2 regions of the Synechococcus sp. CS-1326 genome follow, and region 2 is predicted to be linked to the other one. Evidence: riboswitches for the same ligand, from Rfam matches in the RefSeq annotation. Region 2 holds a riboswitch; the other holds the start of a gene.

Region 1 (8,074 bases), on a different contig from region 2:
TGAGGAGGCCAATGTGATCATGCTGGCCACCGGCACAGGCATCGCACCGATGCGCGCCTACCTGCGCCGGATGTTCGATCCCGGCGAGCGGGCCAAGAATCCCGGCTATCAGTTCCGGGGCAAGGCCTGGCTGATCATGGGCGTGCCCACCACGGCCAACCTGCTCTACGAAGAGGATCTGCAGAGCTACCTGGCCGCTTTCCCCGACAACTTCCGCTACACCAAGGCGATCAGCCGGGAAGAAAAGAATCCCAGCGGTGGGCGGATGTACATCCAGGACCGCGTGGCGGAGCACGGCGAGGAGATCTTCGCCTGGATCGAAGACCCCAGAACCCACGTCTACATGTGTGGACTGAGGGGGATGGAGCCCGGCATCGACGAGGCGATGACCACGGCGGCGGCGGCCAAGGGCCTGAACTGGGCGGAGTTGCGCCCTCAGCTCAAGAAGGCCGAGCGCTGGCATGTGGAGACCTACTGAACACCGCTGAGCGGCCGTTCTTTTTGCCGAAACCACCACAAAATCGAGGGCCGCACACCGCAGGCGGGGGGTTCCCCGCTTTCGTGGTGGGGCCAGCTCCATCGGCCCCTCGCGCATGAACGCCACTCTCACCAATCCGTTGCGGGTCGGGCTGCGCCAGGAGAGGGTGATTTCGCCCCAATGTCTGGTGATCTTCGGGGCCAGCGGCGACCTCACCCACCGCAAGCTGATTCCCGCCCTGTTCGAGCTGTTCCGGCAGCGGCGCCTGCCCAGCGAGTTCGCCATCCTCGGTTGCGCCCGCCGTCCCTGGAGCGACGAGGAGTTCCGCAACAAGATGGCGGCGGCCCTGGCGCCGACGATCCGTGATCACCCCACCGCCTGGGAGCAGTTCGCCAGCGGGCTGTTCTACGAGCCTGTCGATCTGCAGCAGAGCGAGCACCTGGTGCGCCTGGCCCAGCGGCTGGAGGTCATCGACCGGCTGCGGGCCACCCGCACCAACCGCACCTTCTATCTCTCGGTGTCGCCCGACTTCTACGGCAGCGGCTGCCGGGCCCTGGCGGATGCCGGCCTGCTCAGTGACCCGAAGCGCAGTCGGGTGGTGATCGAGAAGCCGTTCGGCCGCGACTACGGCAGCGCCGAGCAGCTCAACCGGATCGTTCAGGCCTGCGCCCAGGAGAACCAGGTGTTCCGGATCGACCACTACCTGGGCAAGGAAACGGTCCAGAACATCCTGGTGCTGCGCTTCGCCAACACGATCTTCGAGCCGATCTGGAACCGCAACTTCATCTCCAGCGTGCAGATCACCGCCGCCGAAACCGTGGGGGTGGAGGAGCGGGCCGGCTACTACGAAAGCTCCGGCGCCCTGCGGGACATGGTGCAGAACCACCTCACCCAGATGCTGGCGCTCACCACCATGGAGGCGCCGGGCCGCTTCGATCCCGAAGCGATCCGCAACGAGAAGGCGAAGGTGCTGCAGGCGGCCCGGCTGGCCAATGAGGAGGAGCCGTGGAAATGCTGTGTGCGCGGACAGTACGCGGCCGGGGGCAGCATCAGCGACCCGCTGCGGGGCTACCGGGAGGAGCCTGGGGTCAACCCGAACAGCACCACGGAAACCTATCTGGCGATGAAGCTGTTCATCGACAACTGGCGCTGGCAGGGGGTGCCCTTCTACCTGCGCACCGGCAAGCGGCTGCCGAAGCGGCTCTCCGAGGTGGTGCTCACCTTCCGGGAGGCGCCGGTGCATCTGTTCGACGCGGCCGGTGGCAGCCCCACCGCCAACCAGCTGATCCTGCGGATCCAGCCCGATGAAGGGGCCGGCTTCGTCTTCGATGTGAAGGCTCCGGGCTCCGGCATGCGCAGCCGGCCGGTGGACATGCACTTCTCCTACGACGAATCGTTCGGTGAACCCTCCGACGAGGGTTACGTTCGCCTGCTGGCCGACGCCATGCTGGGGGATCCCACCCTCTACACCCGGGCCGACGAGGTGGAGGCGGCCTGGCGGCTCTACACGCCGCTGCTGGAGCTGATCGAGGACAGCCCCTGGCAACTGCCGGTGCAGCCCTACGAGGCCAGAACCTGGGGCCCCGGAGCCGCCGACAGCCTCCTGGCCAATGACGGGCTGATGTGGCGCCGCCCCTGATCCACTGCCCTCTGCCGCGCCTCCAGCCCCGCTCCCGGTCCAGCCCACCGTCCCGCCTTTTCGTCTTCGCCCTTCACGACGCCCGTCCCGATGTCCCCCCAGCTCACGCTTCAGGCTCCCCTCGCCCTCTCTCCCAACGAGGTGTCCGGTTATCTGGATCGCCTCTGGGAAAAGGATCTGGAGGCTTCGACCGGAGCCTCCACCTTCACGCTGGTGGTGTGGGAACCCTCCTGGCTGCAGCAGCAGCTGATCCGCACCGGTCACATCGACGGCCCGATCAGCGGCCTGCTCAACGAGGATCTCTTCGATGCCGCCCGTACCGCCACGGCGGAATGCGGCCTGCCGCTCTGCACGGCTCCGATGGCACCGGAGCTGGCCTGGGCCCTGGGCCAGCAACCGGGCAGCCACACCGCCGAAGACCTGCGCGGACAGTTCGTTGATCAGGCGATCAGCGCCCATCGACCCCGGCGGCTGATCACCCTGGCCCCCACCCTGCGCGAGGACCACCCCCTGGAAACGCTGGTGGCCGCCTACTGCCCGCTGCCGGAGGAACGCAGCGGCAGCGCGCCGGCCTGCGGCGACGTGGTGGTGCTGCGGGGCGGCAAGGGCGCGATCGAGCAGGGGCTCGCCATGCTCAATCCGCTGGTGGCGGACGACCTGCCCTGCTGGGTGTGGTGGAACGGCTCCCTGGATGAATCCCCCGACCTGCTCGCCGCCCTGGCCCTGCCCTCGCGGCGGCTGGTGCTGGACAGCTCGATCGGCGACCCGCGCCGCTGCCTTGATGTGCTGGTGGAGCGCATCGCCAGCGACCAGGCGGTGAACGACCTCAACTGGTTGCGGCAGCGCAGCTGGACCGAATCGCTGGCGATGGTGTTCGATCCGCCCGGCCGCCGCGATGCCCTCACCCACGTGGTGCAGCTCGACATCGACGTGGAGGGAGATCACCCGGTGCAGGGCCTGCTGCTGGCGGCCTGGATCGCCGACCGGCTCGGCTGGCACCTGCAGAACAGCTACCGCATCCCGGCCAATGGCACCGAGGCGGGAATCGGCGCCGAGTTCCAGCGCAGCGACGGCCAGATCGTCCAGTTCCGGCTGATGTCGGTGCCGGTGGGGGTTCCCAAGAGCCATCCCGGCGCCCTGGTGGGCCTGCGCCTGATCTGTTGCCCGGAAGGCCGCAAGCCGCTCTGCGTGATCCTCTGCTCCGAATCGGGCGGCTGCATGCGGCTGGAGGCCGGCGGGGTGGCCACGATGGAGCTGGCCGAGGAGGTGGTGAGCATCTCCAACGAAAGCGAGGAGATGGAGATGGCCCGCCTGCTGGCCGGCGGCCACGACACCACCAGCCCCCTGCTGGCGGCGGCCGCGCCGATGGCGGCCAGGCTGCTGCCGCACTGACCGGGCAGGGAAGGGACGCGTCGGCATGGCCTGTTTGATTGCGGCACCCTGCAGCGGCAGCGGCAAGACCCTGCTCAGCCTCTGCCTTGCCGCCCTGGTGCGCCGGCGTGGCGAAACGATCCAGACCTTCAAGGTGGGGCCGGATTATCTCGATCCCCAGCTGCTGAGCCGGACCAGCGGCAGGCCCTGCCGCAACCTCGATGCCCTGCTCTGCGGCGAGGGCTGGGTGCGGCGCAGCTTCCCCTGGTGGGGGAGCCAGGCCGACCACTGCCTGGTGGAGGGGGTGATGGGGCTGTTCGACGGCCGGGGGCCGGGCCTGGCCGGCAGCTCGGCGGAACTGGCCCAGCTGCTGGGGCTGCCGGTGGTGCTGGTGGTGGAGGCCAGCCGCCAGGCCGGTTCGGTGGCGGCGCTGGTGCGGGGTTTCCGGGATCATCAACCCGGCCTGGAGCTGGCCGGTGTTGTGCTGAACGGGGTGAGCACCGAGCGGCACCAGGCCCTGCTCAGTGAGGCCCTGGCCGCCATCGCCATGCCGCTGCTGGGTGTGCTGCCGCGTCACCCGAGCCTCAGCCTGCCCTCCCGTCACCTGGGCCTGCTGCCAGCCCATGAACTCGAAGACCTGGGCCGCTGCCTGGAGGAGTGGGCGGCCCTGGCCGAACGTCACCTCGACCTGGAGGCGCTGATGCCCCTGCTGGCGCCGCCGCCGCCGCCAGGGGCGGGCAGCCCCGATCCGATCCGCTGGTGCCTGGCTGGCGATCGCCCCGGGCCCGGGCCGACGGCTCTGGTCACCCTGGCGATCGCCAGTGACGCCGCCTTCCACTTCCGCTACCCGGAAGCCAGCGCCCTGCTCGAAGGCCTGGGCGTGAGCGTGCAGCCGTGGCAACCGCTGGCCGACGAACCGCTTCCCGCCGGCAGTCAGGGGGTGATCCTGCCGGGAGGATTTCCGGAGCTCCATGCCGCCGCCCTGGCCGCCAGCAAACGCAGCCTGGCGGACCTGCGCCGCGCCGCCGGGGCAGGCCTGCCGATCTACGCCGAGTGCGGCGGGCTGCTGCTGCTGGGCCAGGAGCTGGAGGATGGCAGCGGGGTGTCCCATCGGATGGCGGGTCTGCTGCCGTTCTCAGCGCGGCGCGGCGCCCTGCAGCTGGGCTATCGGCAGGCCACGGCCCTGGCGGACGGGCTGGTGGTGCGGCGGGGCGAAACCGTCTGCGGCCATGAATTTCATCGCTGGGAGCTGGAACCGCTGCCGGCGGCAGCCACAGCCCCGCCCGGCGGGCCGCTCTGGCAGCTCGAAGGCTGGGGCTGGCCGAGCCGGCCGGAAGGCTGGAGCCGGCCCGGCCTGCACGCCAGCTGGCTGCACCTGCACTGGAGTGGCTGCCCGCAGATCTGCTGTCGCCTGCGCGACGCCGCCGCCCGGGTGCGGCCGCTGACCCCAGCCGCGGCCGTGTGATGGTTCAATCCAACCGGTAAACCAGCCCACCCACCGTGACGTCCTCGAATCCAGCCCCGGAACTCTGGTTGCTGCGGCACGGCGCCACCGCCTGGGCCCGCGATGGCCGCCACACCGGCAACACCGACCTGGCCCTGCTGCCGGAAGGGGAAGCTGAGGCGAGGGCCCTGGCACCCCTGCTGGCGGAGCTTCGCTTCGCGGCGGTGCTCTGCAGTCCGCTGCAACGGGCCCGCCAGACCTGCGAGCTGGCAGGGCTGGCCCAGAGCGCCAGCCTCTGCGAGGAGCTGCGGGAATGGGATTACGGCGCCTACGAGGGCCTGACCACCCCGGAGATCCGCCAGGAGGTCCCCGGCTGGACCGTCTGGACCCACGGCTGCGAGGGCGGAGAGAGCATCGAGCAGGTGGAGCACCGCTGCCAGCAGGTGATCGAGCAGGCCCTGGCCCTGGCGGAGAACGGCCGGGTGGCCCTGTTCGCCCATGGGCACATCCTCAGAGCCCTGGGGGGCAGCTGGCTGGGTCTCGGCGCCAGGGGAGGCGGCCTGCTGGCCCTGAACACCGGCACGGTCAGCGTGCTGGGCCACGAGCGGGACCGGCGGGTGGTGCTGCGCTGGAATGCCCCGACCAGCGGGCCGGCGGCATGAGCGATCCCCGCCTCTGGGCTGAACTGCTGGCCTATGGCAGTGGCATCAGCCTCAGCCCGATCCACATCGGCCTGCTGCTGCTGCTGCTGCTGGGGCCGAATCCCCTGCGCCGCGGCGGCCTGTTCGTGCTCAGCTGGATGGCGACGATCGCCGTGATGGTGACGCTGCTGCTCACCGTGGGCCACGGCCTGCTGCTGAGCATGGAGCAGGGCAGCAGCCACCGCACCGGCCTGGATCTGATGGGCGCCGGCGCCCTGCTGGCCCTGGGCATCCGCGATCTGCTGCCCACCAAGGCGGCAGGCAGTGAACCGGCCGGCTGGATCCGCCAGCTGGATCGCTTCTGCGCCCTGCCCCTGCCGCTGCTGATCGGGGTCAGCGCCGCGATCGAAGTGATCAGCCCCGACGACCTGTTCCTGCTGGCCAAGGGGGCCTCGGCCCTGCTCGCCGCCGACCTGGATCGGGCTCAGGAACTGCTGCTGGCCGGCGCCTTCACGCTGGCGGCCAGTCTACTGCTGCTGTTGCCATTCCTGGCCGTGGCCCTGGCGCGGCAGAGCATGCTGCCGTTGCTGCAACGGGGCAAGCAGGCCCTCTATGCCCGCGGCGAACTGGTGGTGGGCGGCCTGAGCCTGGCGCTCGCCGCCTATCTCGCCTGGCAGGGGATCGAGGGACTGCGACTGGCCTGAGCGCCGCTGTGGTCTGACCATTACGACACAACCGGGCAGCGTGCCGGTTTCAGCGCAGAATGGCTGGGATCGGTTTTCGGTGGTCACTCCCGAAAGGCAACGAGGAAAGTCCGGTGGGGAACCTGGTTCAGCCAGGAACCGAGTCCGGCGCTGTCCCGCAGCTGTGATTGAGCGCCCCTCCGGGTCCGCGCTCCTCAGTCAGAACGCTCGCCGTTTCCTGTTCCCTTCAATCCCGGCGTGGACCGGGTCATTCGATGATTTCCAGCCCCACTTCCGCCAGCCGCAGCCTGGCTCCGATCCTCTGCCTCTCGGCCCTGGCGATCGTCCTGGCAGGCCAGCCGGCCCAGGCCCACGGCATCGCCCATGGCGGCCTCAGCTCCGGCTTCCTGCATCCCCTGCTGGGCACCGATCACCTGCTCCTGCTGATCGGGGTGGGCGCCGCCGCCTCCTACATCTCCGGCCAGCTGTTGCTCTGGGCCCTGGCCGGCGCCATCGGCGGCGGCATCTTCGGGGCGATGGGCGGCGGCCTGCCTGCCGCTGAGGTGATCGCCGCCCTGGCGATTTCAGCCGTGGCGGTGCTGGTGCTGCGCAGCCACCGCTCCGGAGCTGCCCCGGCCCTTGGCTTCTGCGGCACCCTGATCGCCGGTGCCGTCGCCGTGCACGCCATGCTCCACGGCCAGGAAGCCCCCGCCGGAATGGCAGCGGCGAGCTGGTGGCTGGGGGCCTTCGCCGGCTCCCTGCTGGTGAGCGGAGGCACCTACCTGGTGCTCAGGCGCCTGCCGGCCCACTGGACCACCAAGCTGGCCCTGCTGCTGGCCCTGTTCGGCGGCTTCCTGGTGCTCGGGCCGATCGGCCTGCTGGCGCGCTGAGTCGCGCCCGGGCGGCTTCGCGCCAATGGGCTGGATGGGAGCTCCCACGGCTTAGGTCGCAGACTCCAGACCCAGATGCTCCACTTCAGGAGTGCTGACCCCGTTGAAGAAGTCGATCCAGACCGATGAATCAACGACGATCACCCCGGAGCATCGGGCTGATCGAGCCGCTGGGCTTCCAGGTCGCCGTCTCAATGCAGCTGGCCACGGAAGGAACGGATCTCACCCTGCCGCTGCATCTGCACCTCGGTTTCGATCATCGGCACCAAGTGGATGGTTCCATGGCGGGCATGGTGGAATCGGCGAAGTCGCGGCGGGCCTTGGCGCCAGCGAGCACCGTGAAGCCACCGGGTGATTCAAAGCCCTGACCGGAAGCGTCTGGACCCTTGAGGTGAAAAAGCCTGCTGCTGGAGGCTGACGGCTTACCCGATGCCTGCTCGAAGGCGCGAAACCCCAGCACCGGGCAACAGAGCAGCAACTCCTCCACGAAGCCGATGCCGCTCCAGTTCGTTTTCTCCACGATGCGCATGCCCTCAGGCTGGCCGGAGGGCATGAACAGGCGCAGGGCGAAGGGGCGGGCGGGGGTCATGTCGGTTGTCGGCCCTTCTAGCGGGCCGCCTCACGCAGCGCTTCGGCGGGGATACGGGTGAGCTTGCCGTCTTTGACGATGACGAGATTCGTGCCCGTCTGGATGGCCGTCTGGCGGGCTGCCTCTGCGGCGCGCTTCATGGCGGCAACGGAGGCACGCAGATCGGGATCGTTGGCTTCCTGAATGTTTCTCATGGTCATTTACTTTCACCCCATTCGAGCAGCGCCGGGCTTTCGCCGACACTGTCATAGATGGCCCAGGCATCAACGGCGGGCTTGTAGGCCCTTTCCAGTTCACTCAGACCGGAAAGCGTGGTCGCAAAGGCAAAACTCTCACCGT
Region 2 (8,074 bases):
CAGCAGCGGCAATGACAACAACGACGTGGGCGTTCCAGCCACCCTGCTGCGGGCCACGCCTCAACACCGCGCCATCGTGGTGGAGATGGGCATGCGGGGTTCCGGCGAGATCGAGAGGCTCTCCCGTTGCGCCGAGCCGGACGTGGTGGTGATCACCAACATCGGCACGGCCCACATCGGCCGGCTCGGCAGCCGCGAGGCGATCTCCCGCGCCAAGTGCGAGATCACCAGCTCGCTCAGGCCCGATGGCCTGGTGGTGATTCCGGCCGGTGATCCCCTCCTGGAGCACTCGCTCCGGGCTGTCTGGACTGGCCGGGTGCTGCGGGTGGCCCTCGCCACCGATCCAGTTGCCGCCGACCTGCCTCCTGCTGATTGGTGTGCCCAGCTCCAGGGAGGCGATCTGGTCTGCAACGGTGATCACTTCCGCCTGCCGCTCGATGGAGCGCACAATGCCCGCAACCTGCTGCTGGCCCTGGCTGTTGCCGACCAGCTCGGCGTCCCGGCGGCTGAGCTGGCGGCCCTGCGGCCCCGGTTGCCGGGCGGACGGAGCAGCCGCCGCCAGCTGGGTGCCATCACCCTGCTCGATGAGACCTACAACGCCTCGCCGGAAGCGGTGGCGGCGGCGCTGCACCTGCTGGCGGCCCAGCCGGGCCGCCATCTGGCCGTGCTCGGCACGATGCGCGAACTCGGCGACCACAGCGTGGAGCTGCACCGGAGCATCGGTGCCCTGGCCTCCGAACTCGGCCTCGACGGCCTGGTGATCGTCGATGGTGGTGCCGAGGGAGAGGCGATGGCCGAGGCGGCGCTCAAGGTGGCGCGGCTGGCGAGGGTGGCCACCCCCGAGCAGGCGCTCTCCCCCCTGCTGGAGTGGCTCAGGCCCGATGATCAGCTGTTGCTCAAGGCCAGCCGGGGCGTCGCCCTGGAGCGGCTGATCCCCGCCCTGGAAGCCCGGTTCGGCTAGGCGGCGGGGCCAGGCCAGTCGAGCCTGATCCGCTGCGGTGATCGGCTCACGGCCAGCGCACCCGCCGGCACGCTCTGGGTGAGGGTGGAGCCCGCCCCCACGGTCACGTTCGCCCCGAGGCTGATCGGTGCCACCAGCACCGAGTTGGCACCGGTCTTGCTGCCGGCGCCGATCAGGGTGCGGTGCTTGCGGATGCCGTCGTAGTTGGCCGTGATGGTGCCGGCGCCCACGTTGACGGCGGCCCCGAGCTCTGCATCGCCGATGTAGCTGAGGTGATTGGCCTTGCAGCCCGCCGCCAGCTGGCTGGCCTTGATCTCAACGAAGTTGCCGATCCGGCAGTCAGCCGCCAGGCGGGTGCCGTTGCGGAGCTGGGCGAAGGGGCCGATCTGACAGCCCTCACCGACCGTGGCATCGCGCAGCACCGAATGCAGCACCGTGACGCCGGCCGCCAGGGTCACGTTCTCCAGCAGGCTGCCTGGTCCCAGCCGGCAGCCATCACCGATCAGGCAGTCGCCGCGGAGATGGGTCTGGGGTTCCACCACCACATCGCGGCCGAAACGGCAGCCATCACTGAGGCTGCAGCTGGCCGGATCCAGGAAGGTGACCCCTTCCGTCATCCAGTGACGCCGCAATCGATCCTGCAGCACCGCCTCGCACTGGGCCAGCTGCAGCCGGTCGTTGATGCCGAAGATCTCGCCGCTGTCGGCCACCTCCAGGTGCAGGGCGGGATCAAGCAGGGCAACGGTGTCGGTGAGGTAGAGCTCCCCCTGGTCGTTGTTGGCCTCCAGGTGGGGCAGCACGGCTTCCAGCCGTGGCCAGTGAAAGCAATAGATGCCGGCATTGATCAGGTCGTTGGTGCGCTGGGCGTCGTTGCAGTCGCGGTGCTCGACGATCGCACTCACCAGCCCGTCCCCATCACTGAACACCCGGCCGTAGCCGCTGGGGTCCTCCAGTCGCGCCGAGAGCAGGGTGACGGCAGCGCCACTGCTGCGGTGCTGGGCCAGCAGGCGGGCCAGGCTGGCTGGACGCAACAGCGGCACATCACCGTTGAGCACCAGCAGATCTCCGCTGAATCCCTGCAGCGGTGCAAGCAGCTGCTGCACCGCGTGGCCGGTGCCGTTCTGGGGTTCCTGGCGCACGAACTCGAGGTCGGAACGTCGGGCCAGGGAGGCTTCGACCCGGCCGGCCTGGTGGCCGAGGATCAGCAGGCGCCGATCAGGGGAGAGGCTGTCGCAGCAGTCGAGAACCCGCTCCAGCAGCGTGGCCCCGGCCAGCTCCTGCAGCACCTTGGGGGCCTCACTTTTCATTCGGGTGCCCTTTCCGGCAGCCAGAATGGCAACGGCGAGCATGGCGGGCGAGGCGATCTGGGCGGAATCTACCGGCCCCACCGTCGGCCCCACCGTCGGCCTCAGGCCTGGAGTCGCGCCAGGTCTTCCCAGAATCCCGGGTAGGACACCGCCGCCGCTTCGCTGCCGTGCAGCTCGGTGATCCCCGTGGCCACCTGGGCGGCCACGGCCAGGCTCATCGCCACCCGGTGGTCGGTTTCACTGTCGACGACAGCGCCATGCAGGCGGGTGCTCCCCTCGATTGTGAGGCCGTCGGCCGATTCAGCCAGCCTGGCCCCCATCGCCTTGAGCTGTCGCGCCATCACCGCCAGCCGGTCGGTTTCCTTCACCCGCAGCTCCGCGGCATCGGTCACCCTGCTGACCCCTTCAGCGCAACAGGCCGCCACCGCCAGCACGGGGATTTCATCGACAAGACGGGGGATCAGCTCACCGCCGATCGTGAAGGCCCGCAGTGGACCGTGGCGCACCCGCAGATCCCCCACCGGCTCGCCGGCCACCTCGCGAAGGTTGAGCTGCTCGATGCGGGCTCCCATCTGCTCCAGCACCTCCAGAATTCCGGTGCGGGTTGGATTCAGCCCGACATTCTCGACCGTGAGGTCGGCGCCGGGGGTGATGGCACCGGCCACCAGCCAGAACGCGGCGGAACTGATGTCGCCGGGGACCACCACCCGCTGGCCCCGCAGCACCCCACCTGGCTGAAGCGTCACCTGGCGGCCCAGCTCATCGCCGATGCTCAGATCAGCACCGAAGGCCCTGAGCATCCGCTCGCTGTGGTCGCGGGAGCGGGCCGGCTCGATCACGGTGGTGGCACCGCTGGCAGTGAGGGCGGCCAGCAGGATGGCCGATTTCACCTGGGCCGAGGCCACCGGTGTGCCGATCACGGCTCCATGCAGGGCCCGGCCGAGAACGGCCAGGGGGGCCAGGTTCCCGTCGTCGCGGCCGTGCACCTGGGCTGCCATCGCCGCCAGGGGCTGGACCACCCGTCCCATCGGCCTTCGCCGCAGCGACGCATCCCCACTGAGCACGAAGTGGCGGCCCTGGCGGCCGGCCAGCAGGCCCAGCATCAGCCGCATCGTGGTGCCGGAGTTGCCGCAGTCCAGAACGCAGTCGGGCTCCCGCAGTCCATCCAGTCCCACCCCCTGCACCCGCACCAGCTGGCCGGCCTCGATCGGACCGACGCCCACCCCCATCGCCCGCAGGCAGGCGGCGGTGCTGAGCGGATCCTCGGCGGGGAGCAAGCCGTCGATCTCGGTTTCACCGATAGCGATCGCACCGAACAGCAGGGCGCGGTGGGAGATCGACTTGTCGCCTGGAACCCGCACTTGGCCGCGCAGGCTGGCCGGATCCAGGGCCCCGAGCCGGCGGGGCTGGGAGGCAGCACTGCCGACTGCAACGGCCATGGGTGCGGCGCGAACGGAGCTGGAGCCTAAATCTCGGGCCCCTCGGAGCCGAACAACCGGTCGCCGGCATCGCCCAGTCCCGGCACAATCCGGAAGGCCTCGTCCAGGTCGGCATCGATGCAGGCGGTGTACACGGTGAGCTGGGGGAAGCGATCGGCCAGGGCCCTGAGGCCGGGGCTCGCGGCCAGGGCGGTGATCACCCGCAGCCTCTCGCCACGCACCCCGCGTTGGTCCAGCCGCTCCAGCACCTGAATCAGGCTGCCCGCCGTGGCCAGCATCGGATCGAACACCAGCACACCCACCTGATCGCCGATCGTGGCCGGCAGGGTGTCGAGGTAGCAGTGGGCCGCTCCGGTCGCTTCATCACGGCTTAATCCCACATGGGCCACCCGGCAGGTGGGCAGAACGGTCTGGGCTCCCTGCCAGAGGCCGAGACCGGCCCGCAGGATCGGCACGGCCAGCAGCGGCACGGCTGCATCCACCACGGTCCCTTCACAGGCCGCCAGCGGGGTCTGCACCGTGACGGGCCGCTGCGGCAGCCAGTCGCGGATCGCCTCGTAGGTGAGCCAGCGGCCCAGCTCGGCCATGGCGCTGGCGAACAGGGGCGGCGGGGTGGCCTGATCGCGGAGCACGGTGAGCCAGTGGGCGATCAGGGGATGGGGTGGCACCACCACCCGCAGGGACATGCTCATGCTGAATCGCGCCGCGGCGGGGCCTGCCATAGCTTGAGGGCCCAAGCTACGGCTGTGCCTGTGTTCTTCCCTTCCCGCCGGGGGGTGCCCCTTCTGGGTCTGCTGCTGGGGCTCGCCGTTCTGACCCTCGCGCTGGCTTCACCGGTGATTGCGCCGGCCTGGGCGATCACGGCACCGGAATTGCGCGGTCAGCGTTCCCTCCAGGATCTCCAGCCCGACATGCGGGGCCGCGATCTCAAGCAGCAGGAGTTTCTCAAGGCCAAGATGCAGGGTTTCGATCTCAGCGATGCCGACCTGCGTGGTGCCGTGTTCAATTCCAGCGACCTGCGGGAAACCAACCTCAGCGGCGCCAATCTCGAGGACGTGGTGGCCTTTGCCACCCGCTTCGATGGCGCCGACCTGAGTGGAGCCGTGCTGCGCAACGCCATGTTGATGCAGAGCCGCTTCACCGATGCCGTGATCGATGGCGCCGACTTCAGCGAAGCGGTGCTTGACCTTTCGCAACAGCGAGCCCTCTGCGCCAGGGCCAGCGGAGTGAACCCGAGCACCGGAGCTGCCACGGCTGAAAGCCTGGGTTGCGGGTAGATTCACGGCCCGGTTCCCCTTGAGATCAGCCTGGGGAGGCAAGGGGGAAAGTCCGGTGCGAATCCGGCGCTGTCCCGCAGCTGTGAAGATCCGAACGCCGGTGCCAACCGGTTTGAGGATCCAGTCAGAACACCCGCCGGATCGCACCATCAAACCCGGCGCGGACCGGTACCCACCGAATGAATCATCGAATCCGGGTCGCTGCTGCGGCCCCGGCTGTTCTGCTGTTGCTGGGTGTGCCGTTGCTGGCGGCCCCGGCCTCGGCCCACCATCTGATGGAGTTGTTTCAGATCGAAGCGAGCCCCCTGGGCGGCTTTCTCAGCGGTCTGGGTCACCCCCTGCTCGGCCCCGACCATCTACTTTTTCTGCTTTGTCTGGGCCTGGTGGGGCTTCAGCAACCGGGCCGCTGGCTGATCGGGCTGCTGGCCGTCGGGCTTGGCGCCAGTGGCGTCGGCCTGCTGCTGCCCACCCTGCCGGGTGCTGAACTGCTGGTGGCCCTCTCCCTGGTGGCTCTCGGCCTGGTGGTGATCGGCCGCTGGCCCCGCTGGGTGCTGCTGCCGGCGATCGCCCTGCATGGCTACGTGCTAAGCGACGCGGTGATCGGCTGGGAAGCCGGTGCGATCGGCTTCTACCTGCTGGGTCTGCTGATCAGCCAGGCCACCCTGCTGCTGGCGGCGGTTGCGCTGATCCGCCCCTGGGCCGGCCGGCTCAGCCCCACCAATCTCAAGCTGGTGGCAGGCATGCTGATCGGCATCGGTGCCACATTCGCCTGGACCGGCCTGGTGCCCTGAGATGGAAACCACCAACCAGCGGCGCCTACCGGTCACCGTGGTGACGGGCTTCCTCGGTGCCGGCAAGACCACTCTGCTGCGTCATCTGCTGCTCCACAGCGGCCTGCGTCTGGCGGTGATCGTCAATGAGTTCGGCGAAGTGGGGATCGACGGCAGCCTCCTGGGTGCCTGCGGCTTCTGTCCGGAGGAGGAACTCGGCGACCGACTGGTCGAGCTGGCCAACGGCTGCCTCTGCTGCACCGTCCAGGACGATTTCCTGCCGACGATGCAGACCCTGCTGGAAGCCTCCGACAGGCTCGACGGGATCGTGGTGGAGACCAGTGGACTGGCCCTGCCTGAGCCCCTGGTGCAGGCCTTCAGCTGGCCCGGGATCCGCACCCGCACCCGCGTCAATGGGGTGGTGGCGATGGTGGATGGCGAAGCGGTGGCCCAGGGAAGTGTGGTGGGGAATCCCGCCGCCCTGGAGAGGCAACGGGCCGCTGACCCCAGCCTCGACCATTTCGACGACCTGGAGGAGCTGTTCGATGAGCAGCTCGAAGCCGCCGACCTGGTGCTGGTCAGTCGCTCCGAGCAGCTCGATGCCGACCAGTGGGAACGCGTGCGCGCGCGCGTCGAGCGGGCCTGCCGGAGCGGAACCCAGCTGCTGCCGATCGAGAACGGCCGGATTTCCCCGGCCCTGTTGTTTGGCCTGCAGCGGGATGAATCGGCAGGCGAGGCCCATCACCACGAGGCCCATGAACACGATCACAGCCACGTGCCGATGCAGTCGCTGGCACTGCGGCTGACTGGAGACTTTGATCGACAGCGGCTCGAAGCGGTGCTGCGCGAGCAGATCGAGCAGCAGGCGATCCTGCGACTCAAAGGCTGGCTGCAGCAGCCCGGTAAGCGCCGACCACTCCAGATCCAGGCCGTGGGACCGCGCCTGGACTGCTGGTACGAGGACCACCGGGAGCCCGTGGAGGCTTCCAGCGGCGTCCCGGCGCTGGGCCTGGAGCTGGTGGCCCTGGGCCTGAAGCTCGATTCAGCCGTACTGGAGGCGGCCCTGTCCCACGCGGCGGTTCAGTCGAGTGGGATCTGACCAAGGGCGCAGACCGTTCCCCAGCAAAGGGCCTGGTCCTTGCTCCAGTGGCTGGAAACGGGGCCCCATGGGCCCCTTGATTTCTGCTGCATTTCAACCTTGCCGCTGCCGTCATGGCGAAAGTCGAGCCGCTGGCCGCCCAGCTCCAGGCTCCAGCGCTCGCCGATCGCCTCGATCCGCATCACACAGGCCTGCCAGGGTCCCTGCTCACGCCGGCAGCGGAGCTCCAGCCGTTGCGGCTCGCTCAACGCCGCTGGCAGTGCTGCCAGGCCAAGCCCGAGCCATAGCAGCAGGATCGATGGGCGAACCGTCGCCGCAGACATTGGCCGCGCCTCCGCGCACCCACCTGTTCAAGCTGATCCTGCGACGGCTGCGGGGGGAGAGTGAGCTGGCAAGATTTAACAAACAACCCACCCACGCAGTGCCCAGCTACCAAGCCCGCGTTCTGGTCAGCCTGAGGCCCTCGGTGCTGGATCCGGCCGGCGAGGCCAGCCGTGCCGCCGCCACCCGCCTGGGGGTGGAGGGCATCACCAGCCTGCGGATCGGCAAGGCCATCCTCGTGGAGATCGAGGCTCCGGATGCCGCCGCAGCTGAAGCGCGGTTGTCCTTGCTCAGCGAGCGTCTGCTGGCCAATCCGGTGATCGAGAACTGGTCCCTGGAGTGGCTGGAGCCCAGCATCGCCACCGTTTCGCCATGACGATCGGCATCGCCGTCTTCCCCGGTTCCAATTGCGATCGGGATGTGCAGTGGGCGGCCGAAGGCTGCCTGGGAATCCCCACCCGTTTCCTCTGGCATGAGGAGCGGGATCTGCGCGGCCTCGATGCCGTGGTGCTGCCCGGTGGGTTCAGCTACGGCGATTACCTGCGCTGCGGCGCCCTCGCCCGTTTTGCTCCCCTGCTGGAGGAGGTGGTGGCCTTCGTGGCCCGCGGCGGCCCGGTGCTTGGAATCTGCAACGGTTTTCAGGTTCTCACTGAAATCGGCCTGCTGCCCGGGGCGCTCACCCGCAACCAGCAGCTTCATTTTCTGTGTGAACCGGCGGAGCTCACGGTTCAGCCGGGCTCCTGCCGCTGGCTGCAGGGCTATGGGGCCGGTGAAACGATCAGCCTGCCGATCGCCCACGGCGAAGGCCGCTATCAGGTGGACGACGCCACCCTGGCCCGGCTGGAGCAGGAGGGACAGGTGGCCCTGCGTTACCGCCGCAACCCGAATGGTTCGGTGGGT

The links. A riboswitch is a leader RNA that binds a small molecule or an ion and turns the genes downstream of it on or off. The one in region 2 is predicted to bind cobalamin.
Region 1: another riboswitch for cobalamin. It lies ahead of KQ307_RS03445 (HupE/UreJ family protein); the one in region 2 lies ahead of KQ307_RS01230 (HupE/UreJ family protein).

Annotation. Positions count from the first base shown of each region.
Region 1 is NZ_JAHLYV010000011.1:104,969-113,042, reverse strand. It holds gene KQ307_RS03475 (phycobilisome linker polypeptide) at 1-478, shown strand, start outside; gene zwf (glucose-6-phosphate dehydrogenase) at 594-2,117, shown strand; gene KQ307_RS03465 (glucose-6-phosphate dehydrogenase assembly protein OpcA) at 2,208-3,509, shown strand; gene KQ307_RS03460 (cobyrinate a,c-diamide synthase) at 3,535-4,953, shown strand; gene KQ307_RS03455 (histidine phosphatase family protein) at 4,989-5,594, shown strand; gene KQ307_RS03450 (GAP family protein) at 5,591-6,277, shown strand; cobalamin riboswitch at 6,331-6,507, shown strand; gene KQ307_RS03445 (HupE/UreJ family protein) at 6,532-7,146, shown strand; gene KQ307_RS03440 (hypothetical protein) at 7,403-7,735, opposite strand; gene KQ307_RS03435 (hypothetical protein) at 7,753-7,929, opposite strand; gene KQ307_RS03430 (hypothetical protein) at 7,932-8,074, opposite strand, start outside.
Region 2 is NZ_JAHLYV010000005.1:17,180-25,253, forward strand. It holds gene murF (UDP-N-acetylmuramoyl-tripeptide--D-alanyl-D-alanine ligase) at 1-961, shown strand, start outside; gene glmU (bifunctional UDP-N-acetylglucosamine diphosphorylase/glucosamine-1-phosphate N-acetyltransferase GlmU) at 958-2,310, opposite strand; gene aroA (3-phosphoshikimate 1-carboxyvinyltransferase) at 2,370-3,707, opposite strand; gene upp (uracil phosphoribosyltransferase) at 3,734-4,399, opposite strand; gene KQ307_RS01225 (pentapeptide repeat-containing protein) at 4,433-4,984, shown strand; cobalamin riboswitch at 4,978-5,140, shown strand; gene KQ307_RS01230 (HupE/UreJ family protein) at 5,164-5,775, shown strand; gene cobW (cobalamin biosynthesis protein CobW) at 5,777-6,853, shown strand; gene KQ307_RS01240 (hypothetical protein) at 6,835-7,176, opposite strand; gene purS (phosphoribosylformylglycinamidine synthase subunit PurS) at 7,275-7,550, shown strand; gene purQ (phosphoribosylformylglycinamidine synthase subunit PurQ) at 7,547-8,074, shown strand, end outside.